2 regions of the Geobacillus sp. LEMMY01 genome follow, and region 2 is predicted to be linked to the other one. Evidence: riboswitches for the same ligand, from Rfam matches in the RefSeq annotation. Region 2 holds a riboswitch; the other holds the start of a gene.
The links. A riboswitch is a leader RNA that binds a small molecule or an ion and turns the genes downstream of it on or off. The one in region 2 is predicted to bind FMN.
Positions count from the first base shown of each region.

Region 1: linked by a shared signal. The riboswitch ahead of ribD (bifunctional diaminohydroxyphosphoribosylaminopyrimidine deaminase/5-amino-6-(5-phosphoribosylamino)uracil reductase RibD) and the one ahead of B1A75_RS13730 (ECF transporter S component) in region 2 are both predicted to bind FMN.

Region 1 is NZ_MVKA01000007.1:27,141-30,476, reverse strand. Features, by position in the region: gene ribE (riboflavin synthase) at 1-644, opposite strand, end outside; gene ribD (bifunctional diaminohydroxyphosphoribosylaminopyrimidine deaminase/5-amino-6-(5-phosphoribosylamino)uracil reductase RibD) at 599-1,741, opposite strand; FMN riboswitch at 1,949-2,081, opposite strand; gene B1A75_RS20515 (hypothetical protein) at 2,129-2,257, opposite strand; gene B1A75_RS04825 (peptidylprolyl isomerase) at 2,244-2,684, opposite strand; gene B1A75_RS04820 (DUF1002 domain-containing protein) at 2,869-3,336, shown strand, end outside.
Region 2 is NZ_MVKA01000028.1:51,635-54,970, reverse strand. Features, by position in the region: gene B1A75_RS13745 (GrpB family protein) at 1-226, opposite strand, end outside; partial or broken gene B1A75_RS13740 (zinc ribbon domain-containing protein) at 414-575, opposite strand; gene B1A75_RS13735 (sulfite oxidase-like oxidoreductase) at 749-1,363, shown strand; gene B1A75_RS13730 (ECF transporter S component) at 1,431-2,015, opposite strand; FMN riboswitch at 2,167-2,298, opposite strand; partial or broken gene B1A75_RS13725 (pyridoxal-phosphate dependent enzyme) at 2,409-2,888, opposite strand; gene tnpB (IS200/IS605 family element RNA-guided endonuclease TnpB) at 2,996-3,336, opposite strand, start outside.

The DNA.
Region 1 (3,336 bases), on a different contig from region 2:
TATTTATAGCCGTGCTGCTCCAAAAATTCGACCGTCAATTTGGAGGTCGGCGTCGCTTTCGCGGCGAGGAAAGCAGCGACGTACTTGCCGATCATGTCGCACTCGATATTGACGAGATCGCCCGGCCGCTTTTCGCCTAAAATCGTCGCCTCACGCGTATGCGGAATGAGTGAAACGATGAACGTGCGCTCGCTCAGACCGAAAATCGTCAAGCTCGTCCCATCGACAGCGACCGATCCTTTCTCAATCATATAGGCGCGCAGCGAGGCCGGCACTTCGATTTCATAGTAGACGGCGTTCGCTTTCGGCCACTGCCGGATGATGCGCCCGACGCCGTCCACATGCCCGGTGACGAAATGGCCGCCAAACCGTCCTCCAGCCGCCATTGCCCGCTCCAAATTCACCTTCGATCCCGGCTTTAATGTCTTTAGCGCCGTCGCTTTCACCGTCTCCGGCATGACATCGACCGTAAACTGCCGTTCGGTGAACGATGTGACGGTCAAGCAGACGCCGTTGACGGCGATGCTGTCGCCAAGCCGCACATCTTCGAGCACCCGCTTGGCGCCGATCGTCATCACGATGGCGTCGCCGGTTTGCTTCATTTGTTCGATCGTGCCGATCTCTTCAATAATGCCAGTGAACACAACGATTCCTCCTTCCGTTTCGGCGCGGCGACGATTTTGATGTCCGGGCCGATCGTCTCGATGCGGCGGATGTCAAGCTCCACCGCTTCAGCAAGCCGGGCGAAGCCAAGGCCGCCGACCGGCGTCGGCGCCCCGCGGCCGCCGATCAGCTTCGGAGCGATATAGGCGATGACCTCATTGACTGCTCCCGCGCGGAGGAAGCTGTCATGAACGCGCGAGCCGCCTTCGACAAACAGCGACATGACTCCCTGCTCCCCAAGCAGACGGAGCACATCGCGGACATCGATCTGGGCCGTCGGCATTGAAAATACGCGCACCCCAAGGCGCTCATACGCCGCCGCTTGTTCCCGACTGACGCCGCCGGTGATGATCCACGTTTCTGCTTCCTTGTCAGCGACGACATGGGCGTCAAGCGGTGTACGCAATTTTGTATCCAAAATGATGCGCAGCGGGTTTTTCCGCTTTTCCCCAAAGCGGACGGTAAGCTTCGGGTTGTCGGTCAAAACGGTGTTGACGCCGACCAAAATGGCGTCATGCTGCGCACGAAGGCGATGGACATCCTCACGCGCCGCGCTTGATGTAATCCATTTGCTTTCCCCCGTCGCCGTCGCGATTTTGCCATCGAGGCTGCATGCGAACTTCAACGTGACAAACGGCGTTTTTGCGGCGATATAGTGGAAAAACATCCGATTCAATTCGTCCGCTTCGTCTTTTAATACGCCAACATCAACGTCAATGCCCGCTTGGCGCAGCTTGGCAATCCCTTTTCCCGCGACAAGCGGATTCGGGTCGGTCGTGGCAACGACGACGCGACGGACGCCGGCCTGGATGAGCAAATCGGCACATGGAGGCGTTTTTCCATAATGGCTGCACGGCTCAAGCGTCACGTACACCGTCGCACCGCGCGCCTTCTCGCCAGCCATGCGGATCGCATAGACTTCAGCGTGCGGCTCACCCGCTTTCAAATGGGCGCCAAGCCCAACGACCGTCCCACCGTTGACAACGACCGCGCCAACTGCAGGATTGGGAGACGTTTGCCCGACTCCAGCTTTGGCCACATCGAGAGCGAGCCGCATATAATGTTCATCGTTATGCACCGCACTCCCTCCTTCAATAAAAATGAAACCCCCGGGATGTCCCCGGGGGCTCATCGATGAGAGAATGACCAATGATGCGCAAACAAACACATGTTCGCTAATCAAGTTATACCGGCCGGTCGGAAACAAAAGATACTACCATGCCTAGTCGGCCGACAGACGCTGCCCATGCGGTCTGAACCGGCCGAAAACAGCCGTGCGCATATTGGCATCCTTCTCCCATCCAGACTATACTGTCGGCTCCGGAATCGCACCGGATCCTGCCTTTCGGCTCGCGGGCTGAGGGGCGGAAAGCCCCATCACCGCCGGTCGGGAATTTCACCCTGCCCCGAAGGATGCATCACTATATCGTTATGTTCATTATACCACACGAAACGCCCTGCATCATCATTCCGCAACCCAAATCCAATACGCCGCTCCCCACAGCAGGCTGGCCGCAAGCAAAAAGAAAAACAAGCGCCAGTTGTTTCGAACAGTCCGATCATCCTCGCTCATGCGCTGTTTACGGTTCGTCAAATACTTTCACTTCCTTCATCACGTCGCCGTTTTTCATCGTCCTCACGACGTCCATGCCCGATGTCACTTGGCCAAAGACGGTGTGCACCCCATCCAAGTGCGGCTGCGGCTCGTGGACGATAAAGAACTGGCAGCTGCCGGTGTCGCGGCCGCGGTGCGCCATTGACATCGCCCCAGCAACATGTCGGTGTGGATTGTTGTCCGTCTCGCACGGGATCGTATAGCCGGCATCGCCCGTTCCGTTGCCGCGTGGACATCCTCCTTGGCTGACAAATCCAGGGATGACGCGGTGGAACGTCAACCCGTTATAAAAGCCTTCGTTTGCGAGCTTCTCAAAATTGGCCACCGTCACCGGCGCCTCGTTTGGGAACAGTTCAAACTCGATTTTCCCGCCGTTTTCCATTAGAATATATCCTTTTTTCGCCACAAGCATCCAGCTCCTTTTCGACATCGAAACTGCTTTTATCATACCATGATTGCCAAGTGAAACAAAAGAAAAAATGTCTTTTCAAATTCGTGCGCCGCCTGACCGCGTCGCGTTTTTCCGATAGCCAAGCAGGCGAGCGTACGGTATAATGATAATGCATTTTCGTAAACAGGAGGCGAGCTATGTGAAACGAACGATCGCTTCATCGCTGCTGGCGGCGGTGCTGCTGGCATCTCCGGGCATCGCAGCGGCCGATGCCGCGCCGGGCGATGTCATTGTGACGCTCGGGGAAAACTTAACGAATGAACAAAAGCAAAAAGTGCTCGACGAAATGAAGGCGCCGGACGGGGCGCAAACGATCACCGTCTCAAACGTTGAGGAGCATAAATATTTGGACGGACTCATTCCGAAAGCGCAAATCGGCACGCGCGCCATCTCGTCGTCGATGATCACGATAAAAGAGCCCGGCTCGGGGCTTCATGTCGAAACGCACAACATCACATGGGTGACGAAAGAGATGTATACAAACGCCTTGATCACCGCAGGGGTGAAAGATGCCGACATTTACATCACCGCCCCGTTTCCGGTTTCCGGCACCGCAGCGCTGACGGGGCTGATGAAGGCGTATGAAATTTCCTCGGACCAAGCCATC
Region 2 (3,336 bases):
TATACAAGGTAGATAGCTTCTCGACGGCATCTGCAAACATCGACTCCGGAACCCGCACTTGCAGGTCGACATCCCCTTTCGTGAGACTGTTGGGAATCGCCGTGCTTCCGACATGCTGCACATCTGCCTTGGGGAGCAACCGCAAAATACGCTCTCTATGTTCCAAAAACACACGCTCCGCCCGCTCGCTAATCTGATTGGAAAGCAAAAAAGAAACGAGTTCCATGTCCATTCTCCTCCCTGCCCTATTTTTTTCAACACAAACCCGTTCTTCCCCTTCCACGCTTGAAAATGATTTGTTTGAACGCTCTCCCACCTACGCTAACGCTTAGAGGTGGGAGATTCTTGGGAACACCCGCCCCACGGCAGGCTGTTAACCAAGCCATCCCCGTGCGTCCCACGGTTCAGCTGCCTTACAAAGACAGCAAACGAAGTCCTTCATTCAGAATATTCCGAGCGGCGTTCTCGTCTCGATCGTGTTCGGCTCCGCAGTTCGGGCACACCCACTCGCGGATGGACAGCGATTTCACCTCAACCTGCCGATGCCCGCAGCACGAGCACAATTGGCAAGAGGGAGATCGATGGCGAATACCGATTCATCCCCCTCTTACGCCCATGCGTGGAAGTGAGGGTCTTCTCGGCGCGAGATGATAAATTGTGAACTCCTTCCCCTCTTCGTTGCATCCCTTGCCCCTATTTTGTATCATGAATAATTAAGAGAAATTTAGCAGAAAAAGGAGTGCCGACCATGACCAAACAACTCCCTCCCGGCCAATTCGAAACCGAAAAATGGCCGATTTTGCATGAAGGAGATGTGTACGAATTCGATGAAGCGACATGGAATTTCCGACTGTTCGGCGATGTGAAAGAGGAGGTGTCGCTTTCGTATCAAGAAGTGATGCAGCTGCCCAAGACGGTTTCAACCATCGATATGCATTGTGTCACAACATGGTCAAAATTCGACACGACGTTTGAAGGCATCGCCTTTCGTGAATTTTTGCGCTTTGTCGAACTAGATCCGGACGTGAAATACGTGAAAATTTACGGATATTTAAATGGCGACCGGTTCGGCTATTCGGCGAACTTGCCGCTTGAGGCGCTGATGGGCGACGATGCCTTGTTTGTCTACCGATGGAAAGACAAGCATCACGATTGGCAGGACATCTCGCCGAAGCACGGCTATCCGCTCCGTTTCATTCCGCCGGCGACGTTTTACTTATGGAAAGGGGCGAAATGGGCGTCCGGCATCCGCTTTATGAAGGAAGATGAGCCGGGCTATTGGGAAGAGCGCGGCTATTCGATGACCGCCAACCCGTTTAAAGAGGAGCGATTTGCCGAGTGGGTGCCGCGTCTTCGCTTTTGACGAAGCCAAGGCGGTCGGCAAACCAAAAAAGCGAGGGGTTGAGAAAAACACCCTCGCTTTTTGATCATCAAGCGGCTTGGCGGGATGCGGCTTGTTTCTCAAGCCAAGAGCCAAGGCGCAAAAAGAGAAGCATAAACACCGCCGCCGCCATCGCTCCTTTGACGACGTTAAACGGCAAAATCGCCGAGATGACCAATGCTTTTGTTTCCGGCGCGCTCATCGCCGGAGCGCCGAGGAAAAGCGTGTATGCCGGCAAAAAGACGTAGTAGTTGAGCACGCTCATGATGAGAGCCATTGTCGCCGTTCCCGCCGCCAGCCCCAGCAGCATGCCTTTTTTCGACGCGGCTTTTCGATAAATATAGAAAACAGGCAAAATGAACGCCACCCCGGCGGTGAAATTGGCCATCTGCCCGACCGGAACGCCGGTCGCGCTGCCGACGAAAACATAGTTCAGCACGTTTTTGAATAGCTCGACCGCAACGCCGGCGAGCGGACCGTACAAAAGCGCCGCGACAAGCGCCGGGATGTCGCTGAAGTCGACAAGCAAAAAGTTGGGAAACGGCGGCAGCGGAAAATTGAGCATCATAAGCACATACGCCATGGCGCTAAAGACGCCGATGACCACAAAGGCGCGGACGTTGAACGATTTCATATCAAGTCTCCTCCCCTTCTCGTGATCCATCCTCACAAGAAGAAGGCTGCCGTATTGAGCGCAAATAAAAACTCCCTTAAGCACGGAGCCTAAGGGAGAAAAAGGGTATGCTCAACTAGGCGTCTCGAATACACACGAAACACCGGCAAACCTTCATCTTCTCCCATCCAGACTATACTGTCGGCTCCGGACTCGCACCGGATCCTGCCTTGCGGCTCGCGGGCTGAGAGGCATCCGCCTCATCACCGCCGGTCGGGAATTTCACCCTGCCCCGAAGATGAATCGTTTATACATTTTTTATTATTCTGATTAATTTAGTATACAATACCTCTTTTCATTAGTCTATCATTTTTTCTCATGTGTTTTATGTTTGGCGCCTACTCCGCCAACTTGTCAATTCTCCTTTGGAAGCATATCCCCCGGCTCGAGCACCGGCGGATGGACGTCCACCGTATCGGCGTATTCCAGCCCGGTTCCGGTATTTAATACGACGACCGTCTCCCCATCACGAATCCAACCGCTCTCGCGCAACTGACGGGCCGCCGCAAACGCCGCCGCTCCTCCCGGGCAAATGAACGCCCCTTCGAGTTCGGCTGCCGTCCACTGTTCAGCCAAAATCGCTTCATCGTTGACGGCAATAGCGCAACCGTCCGTCTCATACACCGCCTCAAGAACAAGGAAGTCGCCAAGCGCTTTCGGCACATTGATGCCAAACGCCACTGTATGGGCGTTCGGCCAAAACTCCGATTCACGTTTTTTCTCCTTCCACGCCTTGACGATCGGCGCGCAATGCTCGGCCTGCACAGCGACAAGCCGCGGCATGCGGCCGTCCACCCAGCCGAGCGCCTGCAGTTCTTTGATCGCCTTTTGAACGCTCTCCCACCTACGCGTACACTTAGAGGCGGGAGATTCTTGGGAACACCCGCCCCACGGCAGGCTGTCAACCAAGCCATCCCCGTGCGTCCCACGGTTCAGCTGCCCTACAACGACAGCAAACGAAGGCCTTCATTCAAGATATTCCGGGCGGCGTTCTGGTCCCGGTCATGTTCGGCTCCGCAGGTTGGGCACACCCACTCGCGGATGTCGAGCGATTTCACTTCAACCTGCCGATGCCCGCAGCACGAGCACAATTGGCTCGATGGGAAGGTGCTCGCGACACGGACCACCGTCCGCCCGTACCATTTCGCTTTATACTCGAGCATGTTGAGAAAACGCCCCCATGCGGAATTGGAAATGCTCTTGGCCAGCTTGCGATTCTTCTGCATGTTCCGCACGCGCAAGTCCTCCACGCACACCACTTGGTTTTCGCGGATGAGCCGGG